3 regions of the Exiguobacterium sp. s125 genome follow, and region 3 is predicted to be linked to each of the others. Evidence: riboswitches for the same ligand, from Rfam matches in the RefSeq annotation. Region 3 holds a riboswitch; each other region holds the start of a gene.

Region 1 (3,248 bases), on a different contig from region 3:
AAACGAAGAGAGGTGTAATATCATGGTGAAATCGATTAAAAAAGTACCAAAAGGAGTCTGGACAAGCATCGCAGCACTATTAGGTGCTCAAGCCACGTTCCTCTTTCTTGGTGCCCGCAAGACAGGACGCAACCCATGGGTATGGGGGGGAGCAGGACTTGTTCAATTTCCGCTTCCGGCGATTGCCTATTTCATTTTGAATCGTCAAGAAAAACAGAAATAAAGTGAACCCCCCGTCGCAGACGAAGCGACGGGGGGTGTTTGTTTTACGACATGTTGTTTTTCTGTGCGGCATCACTCTTCCGGCGTGGGAAGCCGAAGAAGATTGCCAGTGATCCACAAACGAACAGTAAAAATGGATAGAACAAATAAGGAATCAGTTCGGGTGACGCCGTTTTCGTCAATTCAGCGGCAATCAAAAGTTGCGCTCCGTACGGGATGATTCCTTGAACACCACAGGAAAAGAGGTCGAGGATACTGGCTGACTTCTTCCGGTCGATGTCATACGTATCCGCGATTTCAGCAGCGAGCGGACCGGCGACAAGAATCGAAATCGTATTATTTGCTGTTGCGAGATTCGTTGCACTGACGAGGGCAGCCATACTGAACTCAGCTCCCCGGCGTTTCGAAATCTTTCGTGTCAGCGTTTCTTTGAGATAAGCAATTCCACCGTTATAGGTGATCAGGCTGACGAGTCCACCCATCAGCAACGTCAAGATTGAGATTTCTGCCATCCCCATCAATCCGTCAGACATCGCGAGGACAAATCCACTTACTCCGAAACTACCGTCGATCATTCCGATGATGCCTGTCAATAACGTCCCGCCGAGTAAGACGAGAATGACGTTGACACCAAAGAGTGCGAACACGATGACGGAAAGATACGGAATCAGCTTATAAAATTCAAATGCTTTCGCTTCGACGACATCTCCGGAACCTGACACGAAAGCGAGTAAGATGACAGTGATGACGGCAGCAGGCAAGACGATTAAAAAGTTCGTTCTGAATTTATCACGCATGTTCGTTTTTTGTGTCCGGACAGCGGCGATTGTCGTATCTGAGATAAACGATAAGTTATCACCGAACATTGCTCCACCGACGACGGCAGCAGCGGCGAGTGCGACATTGACACCCGTCGCGTCATGAATCCCGAGTGCGATCGGTGCAAGGGCAGCGATTGTGCCGGTCGAAGTTCCCATCGCCATCGAGATGAAAGCGGCAATGATGAACAATCCACTCATTAAAAGAGACTGGGGTAGGAAACTGAGTGCAGCGTTGACGGTCGCATCAATGGCTCCGATTGCATTCGCTGTTCCAGAAAATGTGCCGGCGAGTAAAAAGATGAAGACCATGATCATGATGTCCGGATTTCCGGCACCGCGGGCAATCCGCTCGACGGTCTGGTTGATGTCTCCCTTAGATGTCGCAGCAGCAAAAATCAAGGCGATTAAAGCTGCAATCAAGATGGGGAATTTGTAAAAGTCGTTATAGAAGATTCCTGCACCGATGAATAATACAAGGAAAACGAACAAGGGGAACAACGCCCATTTGTTCGGCGTAACCGTTTCGTTCATGTGAATCACTCCATTTCTTCAGCATACAAAAAAAGACCCCTTCGCAAGAAAGAAGGAGGTCTTTACTGAAAAAGACGCTCTTCTTATCTCTCAAGCCATAGCTTGCTGGATTTGGCACAGTACGAATCAATCGTCCGCTGCCGAAACATCATTGGGCCAGTCCCTCCGTTTCTCGCGATAAAAAGAAGTCATTTAGTTGTTTAGTCGTTGTTTAAAACACGTTTATTACCCTAACGTATCTTTTAATGCTTGTCAACTGTACCTTACTGCAGTGCTTGTTTGAGCGTCGTCACGTTTTCGTTCATCAAATCAAAGTACGATTGATCTTGTTGATCTTTTGCGACGGACTCGAGGTTATGAATCGTAATCGATTCGGCACCGATTTCTTTTTGGATGACACGGGCGACCTTTGGCGACACCGTCTCTTCGAAGGCGATATAGTTTAAGTCATGCATCTCTGCTTCCTTGACGATGGCAGCCAGCTGTTTTTGGGACGGTTCGTCAGACGGTGAAATACCGGCAATCGGCAGTTGCGTGAAACCGTAACGTTCCGCCAAGTACCCGTATGCGGCATGCGTGACGAGAAGCTCCTTTTTCGAACCGGAGTCAACAGCTTTTTGTAAATTTTGGTCGAGTTCATCTGCTTGTTTGTTAAAGAGTGCGAGGTTTTTATCAAACGTTTCCTTCCGGTCAGGTGCTTCCTTTGCTAATGCGGTCGTAATCGAGTCAGCCATTTTCTTGGCGTTGTTCGGGTCGAGCCAAACATGCGGATCGTATTGTCCATGATCGTGCGACTCTTCTTCAGCCTCGTGATCATCATGGTCATCGTGTGCGTCTTCTTCGTGCGTATGAAGCGAAGCGGAAGCTTCGAGTAAGTCGATATTTTTACTTGTCTCGACAAAACGAATGGAATTACCGGCTAAACTTTCCTTAATCTTTTCAGAGTACGGCTCAAGGGTTGTGCCGGTAAGTAAAAATAGATCGCCTTTCGCAATCGTCGTCAGTTGCTTCGGAGTCGGCTCATACGAATGCGGGTCGGCGCCAGGGGGAACGATTAATTCGACCTGGACGTCCTTTCCGCCGATTTCTTTGGCGATGGCTGCCGTGGCGAACGTCGACGTATAAATTTGCAATTTACCGTCTTCGTCTGAATTTGAAGTCGATGAGCCGCATGCGGCGAGCAGACTGGCAGTTACTGTCGCGATGGTTAACGCTGGAATGATTTTTTTCATATATGAACCCTCCAAGATAATTAAAACGTAATTGTTCCGATTTGGACTTTCTAACTATATCCGACGGAAATTAAAGCGTCAAGTCGGAATGTTGTGAAGTTCTAGTTCAAAATAAATCGGGTAAGAGAAGAGTAGAAGTGAAATCGGAATGAGCCTTGGAGGTGATGAGGTGAAACGTGAAACAGCATGGTTGATGGGTGGCGCCGCTATTTTGACGACGGCTGCTGCTGGTGCGAGTATTTGGAATAATTATGGAGCCTTACTCAGATGGACGGAGCCGGTCTTGCCGCTTACCGAAAAGCAATTAGCACCACGAAATCTTTTATACAAGACGGTCAATCAGCAGGACTTGACGTTAGATATTTATTATCCGCCGGGAGAAGGGCCGTTTCCGGTCGCGATTTATGCTCATGGCGGCGCATTCGTTCGTGGAAACCGTGAT
Region 2 (3,248 bases), on a different contig from region 3:
GGATCTCGCCTTCCGTTCGATTCATCCGGGTGTCATGCATGCGTGTGGACATGACGGACATACGGCGATTGCACTCGGTCTTGCCTCGGCCTTTACAGCACTGCAAGAAGACCTTCACGGAACAATCGTGTTCATTCATCAGCACGGGGAAGAAGTCTTCCCGGGTGGTGCCATTCAAATGATTGAAGACGGCTGTCTTGACGGGGTCGATGCAATTTTCGGTACGCATCTCGAAAATGACTTACCTGTCGGAACAATTGGCTATCACGCAGGACATACGCTGTGCGCCATCGATGAATTCGAAATCGTTGTCCACGGACAGGGTGGTCATGCGCAAGCCCCTCATAAAACACAAGATGCACTCGTCGCCGGGGCACAACTCGTCTGTAATCTCCAACACCTTGTCAGTCGGCGAGTTGATCCGTTTTCACCTGCCATCATCGCAATCGGTTCATTCCATGCCGGAACGGCTCCGAACATCGTTACTGGTGAGGCACGGATTGTCGGTGAAATCCGGACATTCGACGAAGCGCTGCGTCACCAGTTACGCCAGCAGGTCGATTTAGTTGCTCGGACGACGTGTGCCGGAATCGGTGCGAGCTACTCCATCGACTTTACGACGGGTTATCCATCCCTTTGGAATCATCCGGTAGAAACAAATCTCGTTAAAGAGGCGACTGCATTTTTAGGTGAAGCCCATGTCAAAGAACTCAAACCGATGATGGCAGCAGACGATTTCGCCTATTATTTAGAGCGTATCCCAGGAAGCTACTTCTTTACGGGGTCCGCCAAAACGGACGGGAGTACGATTTATCCGCAACACCATCCGAAATATGAAATCGATGAACGGGCACTACTCGTCGGCGCGAAATCTCTAGGTGCGACCGTCCTGCATGCCTTACAATCTTAATGATTGACTTTGTCGTTTTAGAGATGCTATTATCACATCAATGATAACGAATTTAATCAACTTCATATAACACTTATCAAGAGTGGACTGAGAGATCTGGATCGATGACGTCCCAGCAACCTGCCTTCAGTGGCAAGGTGCTACGACCAGCAAAGCGCAAGCTTTGGTTGATAAAAAGCGACGACTCCTTTTGCAACCAAGCAAAGGAGTCGTTTTCGTTTTCTCGCTGTCAGAGCACGAATGATTACAAGGCGACTACCGCCAGCGGAAAGGACGAGATATAGATGGAAAAAGCAACATTCGCAGGAGGCTGTTTCTGGTGCATGGTGACACCATTCGAAGAACTGCCCGGTATTCACGGAATTGTTTCCGGTTATACAGGAGGACAAATCGAAAATCCGACATACGAACAAATAAAAACAGGCACGACCGGTCATTCGGAGGTCGTCGAGATTACATTTGATCCGGCGTTATTCTCATACGAGCGGTTACTCGAACTTTACTGGCCGCAAACGGATCCGACTGACGCCGGCGGACAGTTCCAGGACCGTGGGACACAATACGCACCTGCCATCTTTTATCATACGGAAGAACAGCGCCTTGCTGCGATTGCTTCACGTGACGCGCTTGCTGCGAGCAATCGCTTTAAGCAACCGATCGTCACACGAATCGAAGCGGCACAAGCCTTCTATCCAGCAGAAGACTATCATCAAAACTTCCACAAAAAGAATCCGGAACACTACAAAAAAGACCGGAAAGCATCCGGTCGCGATGAATTCATCGATGTGGCTTGGAAAGAAGAAGTATCTGTCTAAACTAAAAAAGCCCGCTTCGTGCGGGCTTTCAGCATGTAGACAAACTCTTATGAAGAGTGACTATGCTATAACAAGAGGCAATCCGTTCGCGTTTCCCTGTCTCATCTCGTCTTCAAAGCGATTCGAGACAGACTGTGCTCTAACACTACTCTATGATTTTCTCTGCGGTACACCCTGAAAGCTTCGTTTTTCGTTGACTCCTACGGGAAAAAGCGCGTGAACACGCGCTGCCAAGAGGCTGGCAAGACCCTGCTCGTTGTCCGTGAGGATCAAGGAGCAACGGCTTGCGCCTCGCCCGAGGAAAGCAACGAAAAGAACGAATCTTTCATTCCACAACTACTGATTCGTCTTCACGCTAAAAAATCGACTTTATACTGCCAGAGTTAACCGTAAGAATTACGATACCTTTTCCGACAACTCATCCGAAGATTCGATTTCTACGACTTGATATCGTTTCAACACAAAAATACCGGCTAGCATCACAAGCAATCCAGCGACTTGTCCGAGCGAAAGCTCAAGTTCCGGTAAACCGAACCAACCGAACAAGTCGACACATAATGCAAAACTCAGTTGCGAAATCAAGACGACCGAAATCGCAATCGATGGACCGAGCAACTGAATCCCGCGCATCACACAAAATACGACACCGACACCGACCAGACCACCGAATAAATAAAGCGGTTCGACCGTTTGAATGTTCGAGAATGTGCCACCCCGAAATACGAGTAGCGCAAACAGTGAACCGATGAACCCGACAAAAAAGACGAGGGTCGTCGTCGCCCATGCCCCGAACGCATGACTCATCCGTGCATTCAATACCGTCTGTAAACTAATCATCATTCCTGCCGTAATCGCACAAAACATACCTAGTCCCATGCTAGCCCCTCCTTATTCGTAACTATTTCCGTTCGCTTTTTCTTTAATCCGCTCTACATCTAAAATAATGATTTTCCCGCGTCGTCTCGCCAAGATTTCTTCTTCACAAAGTGTTGAGATGATACGGTTTAAATGACGGTAACTCGTCCCGAGCCAATCGGCGACGTCATGGAGATTCGACGTTCGCATCTCTTGATAAAACAGACTGTCGGAAACGTCCGAGGTAATCGATAACAGATATCCGGCAAATCGTTCTTCGACCGAATAGAGGACATGAAATGATGCTGATTTCGAGTCCGCGTACCACTTGGTCGTAATGACCCGCAGTAAAAATTGTAAAAAGGTGTTCGTCGTATTGTGCTCACGTAAGATCGCATACGGAATGCTGAGTGCCACAACGTCCGTAATCACCTCGATGGTATTCAAGACTTCCCGTTGATTGATATATTCCGCATCACCAATCACCGTCATCGCCTTTTTGAAGCGTAAAATCCGTTGTTTCCCTTCAGCCGATGCTGCAGAGATTTTAATTTTTCCTTCGACGATGAAATACATCCGGTCAATCGGTTCACCCGTCACACATAACAGGTCCCCTTCCGAAAACGTTTCGATGCGTAAATAGCCTTTACTGGTCTCCGTAAAAATAT
Region 3 (3,248 bases):
CTGTTACGCCACGCTCTGTCCCGGCTAACTTCGATGTATACCCGGATAAGAAGTGATACATCGCTTGCTCCTTCGTCAACTTACTGATTGGCGGCAGGACGCCGTAAGCATCAGCTGTTAAAAAGACAATCGTTTTCGGATGTCCGGCGCGTGATGGTACTGCAATATTATCAATCGCTGTAATCGGATAAGCGGCCCGTGTGTTTTCCGTTTTTGACGTATCATCATAGTCAGGAATTCGTGCATCATCGAGGACGACGTTTTCAAGGACAGTGCCAAACCGAATCGCATCAAAGATTTGTGGTTCTTTTTCGCGCGATAGGTTGACCGTTTTTGCGTAACAGCCACCTTCGATATTGAAGACGCCGTCGTTGGACCACCCGTGCTCATCGTCACCAATCAATTGACGACTGTCGTCAGCAGACAGTGTGGTCTTACCAGTACCGGATAATCCGAAGAATAAGGCGACGTCACCCTCATGACCGACGTTAGCCGAGCAATGCATCGATAAGACGTCTCGTTGAGGTAAAAGGTAGTTCATGACAGAGAAAATCGATTTTTTGATTTCGCCCGCATATTCTGTTCCACCGATTAAGACAATCCGATGTTCGAATGACATGGCGATGAACGTTTCGGAATTCGTTCCATCGACTTTCGGATCTGCTTTGAAGTGAGGCGCATAAATAACCGTGAAAGGCTCAAAAGCAGCTTCTGTCGGATATTCACGCAAAAATAGTTGTTTTGCAAACAAATTATGCCAAGCATATTGTGTCACGATCCGAACCGGAAGGGTAAAATGAGTGTCTGCACCAGCAGCAGCTTCTGTGTAGTAGAGCTGATCTGCTTCATTCATGTAGCGAAGAACTTTTTGTAAAAGTTGCGCGAAGTTGTCTGCTTCCATCGGTTGATTGACATGGCCCCAATCGATATGTGACTCGCATGACTGATCGCGAACAATGAACTTGTCTTTAGGTGAACGACCTGTAAATTTCCCCGTTTCTACAGACAGAGCGCCATTTTCAGCAAGAACCCCTTCTTCGTTACGAATTGCATGTTCGACTAGCTCAGCAACAGATAGTTGTTTGAACACATGCTCCTTCTTGAGTAGCTCTTCGATATTCAGGACCGTCATCGGCATCCTGACCCCACCTTTCCCCTACGTTGGTTTAGCTCTGACATTTAGTATGACACATTTATTATATATGACATACTAAAGGATGAGCAATCCTTTTTTAGCGCTGATTTCTATTTATTTGGAAACGCTTTCAGCATTAACAGTTTAACATCTCTTCGGGAAAGTTTCGACTAGAAATTAAAACGTAGCTTGACAGAGTGGTCACAACTTTATATCATGTAATTCGTAACGGATACTCTTATTCTGAGCAGGTGGAGGGAACAAGGCCCGAAGAAACCCGGCAACCGTCCTACATTAAGAATTCTATTAATGAAGGAAAAGGTGCTCTCCTGAAGCGAAGTAAACACTTCGAACGATAAGAGGGTAAAGGAAGAACGCACAACCTTTCCCTGACCATTTTTTGGACATGGAGAGGTTTTTTTCATTTTACCGTCCCACTCAACTAGGGGAAATGAGTACACCGTCAAATTCTTTTTTGGGAGGGTCAAACATGACAAACCTTAATCGCCGACTATTTACGTCGGAGTCAGTTACTGAAGGTCACCCGGATAAAATCTGTGACCAAATCTCGGATTCTATCTTAGATGCAATCCTCGCAGCCGATCCGAATGCTCGTGTCGCTGCTGAAACATCTGTCACGACAGGACTTGTCCTCGTCGCAGGTGAAATCACGACATCGACTTATGTCGATATCCCGAAAGTCGTTCGCGAAACAATTCGTGAGATTGGCTATACACGCGCTAAATATGGTTTCGATGCAGACACTTGTGCTGTATTGACTTCAATCGATGAGCAATCAGCAGATATCGCTCTCGGTGTTGACCAAGCGCTTGAAGCACGCGAAGGTAACATGTCAGATGAAGAAATCGATGCAATCGGTGCAGGGGACCAAGGTCTCATGTTCGGTTATGCAACGAAAGAAACGCCTGAATTGATGCCACTTCCGATCTCACTTTCACACAAACTTGCTCGTCGTCTCGCAGAAGTCCGTAAAACTGGACAACTTGACTACCTCCGTCCGGATGGTAAGACGCAAGTAACTGTAGAATACAATGAGAACAACGAACCGGTTCGTGTCGATACAATCGTCATCTCAACACAACATGCAGAAGAAGTGACGCTTGAGCAAATCCAAGCAGACCTGAAAGAGCATGTCATCGCACCTGTGATTCCATCAGAATACATCGATGCGGAAACAAAGTTCTTCATTAACCCGACAGGTCGCTTCGTCATCGGTGGACCACAAGGTGATGCAGGATTAACTGGACGTAAAATCATCGTTGATACGTATGGTGGCTATGCACGTCATGGCGGCGGCGCATTCTCTGGTAAAGATCCAACAAAAGTTGACCGTTCTGCAGCATATGCAGCACGTTACGTCGCGAAAAACCTCGTAGCTTCTGGTCTTGCAGATAAAGCAGAAGTTCAACTTGCGTATGCGATTGGTGTCGCGCACCCAGTATCGATTGCAGTTGATACGTTTGGAACAGGTAAACTTCCAGAAGCACAACTCGTCGAACTCGTTGCCGAAAATTTCGATCTTCGCCCAGCAGGGATCATCAAGATGCTTGATCTTCGCCGTCCGATTTATCGTCAGACAGCAGCTTATGGTCATTTCGGTCGTACAGATATCGAATTACCATGGGAGCAAACAGATAAAGCAGCAATTCTTGAAGAACAAGCGAAACGATTCGCTTAATTTTCAGTTCAGAAGCAGACTCGCATGAGTTTGTTTCTGAACTTTTTTTGTTTGTCTCGAACTTTGCAGGGAAACGAATGATTTTTCTAGAAAAGGGTAAAAGAACATGTACCGGTAAACGGAAAAAAGGGGGAGTCCGATATGGAGATACGCGAAGCAATTCCTACTGATGCGGCACGCATTCATGATATTGCCATTACCTCTTGGATGGATACGTATGAAGAGATTTACTCGGAAAGCTCGAAAGCCCATTTCGTACAAGAGGCGTATCCGCAAGAAGAAGTCGTTCGAGCAATTCGGACGGCGGAGGAAGCGCGGGGAGAATATTTCAATGTCGCCATTATCGAGGAAGAAATCGTCGGTTTCATCCATGCAATCGATGTTGACGGCACGTGGGAAATCGTTCGCTTGTAC

Evidence for each region. A riboswitch is a leader RNA that binds a small molecule or an ion and turns the genes downstream of it on or off. The one in region 3 is predicted to bind S-adenosylmethionine.
Region 1: linked by a shared signal. The riboswitch ahead of KNQ05_RS09790 (Na+/H+ antiporter NhaC family protein) and the one ahead of metK (methionine adenosyltransferase) in region 3 are both predicted to bind S-adenosylmethionine.
Region 2: linked by a shared signal. The riboswitch ahead of msrA (peptide-methionine (S)-S-oxide reductase MsrA) and the one ahead of metK (methionine adenosyltransferase) in region 3 are both predicted to bind S-adenosylmethionine.

What each region holds. Positions count from the first base shown of each region.
Region 1 covers NZ_JACSMI010000003.1:14,291-17,538, reverse strand. The annotation lists gene KNQ05_RS09795 (hypothetical protein) at 23-223, shown strand; gene KNQ05_RS09790 (Na+/H+ antiporter NhaC family protein) at 267-1,574, opposite strand; SAM riboswitch class I at 1,655-1,758, opposite strand; gene KNQ05_RS09785 (metal ABC transporter solute-binding protein, Zn/Mn family) at 1,838-2,806, opposite strand; gene KNQ05_RS09780 (alpha/beta hydrolase fold domain-containing protein) at 2,976-3,248, shown strand, end outside.
Region 2 covers NZ_JACSMI010000005.1:39,840-43,087, forward strand. The annotation lists gene KNQ05_RS12210 (M20 metallopeptidase family protein) at 1-910, shown strand, start outside; SAM riboswitch class I at 981-1,087, shown strand; gene msrA (peptide-methionine (S)-S-oxide reductase MsrA) at 1,195-1,725, shown strand; gene KNQ05_RS12220 (DMT family transporter) at 2,122-2,601, opposite strand; gene KNQ05_RS12225 (Crp/Fnr family transcriptional regulator) at 2,614-3,248, opposite strand, start outside.
Region 3 covers NZ_JACSMI010000001.1:357,791-361,038, forward strand. The annotation lists gene pckA (phosphoenolpyruvate carboxykinase (ATP)) at 1-1,138, opposite strand, end outside; SAM riboswitch class I at 1,371-1,497, shown strand; gene metK (methionine adenosyltransferase) at 1,626-2,834, shown strand; gene KNQ05_RS01735 (GNAT family N-acetyltransferase) at 2,976-3,248, shown strand, end outside.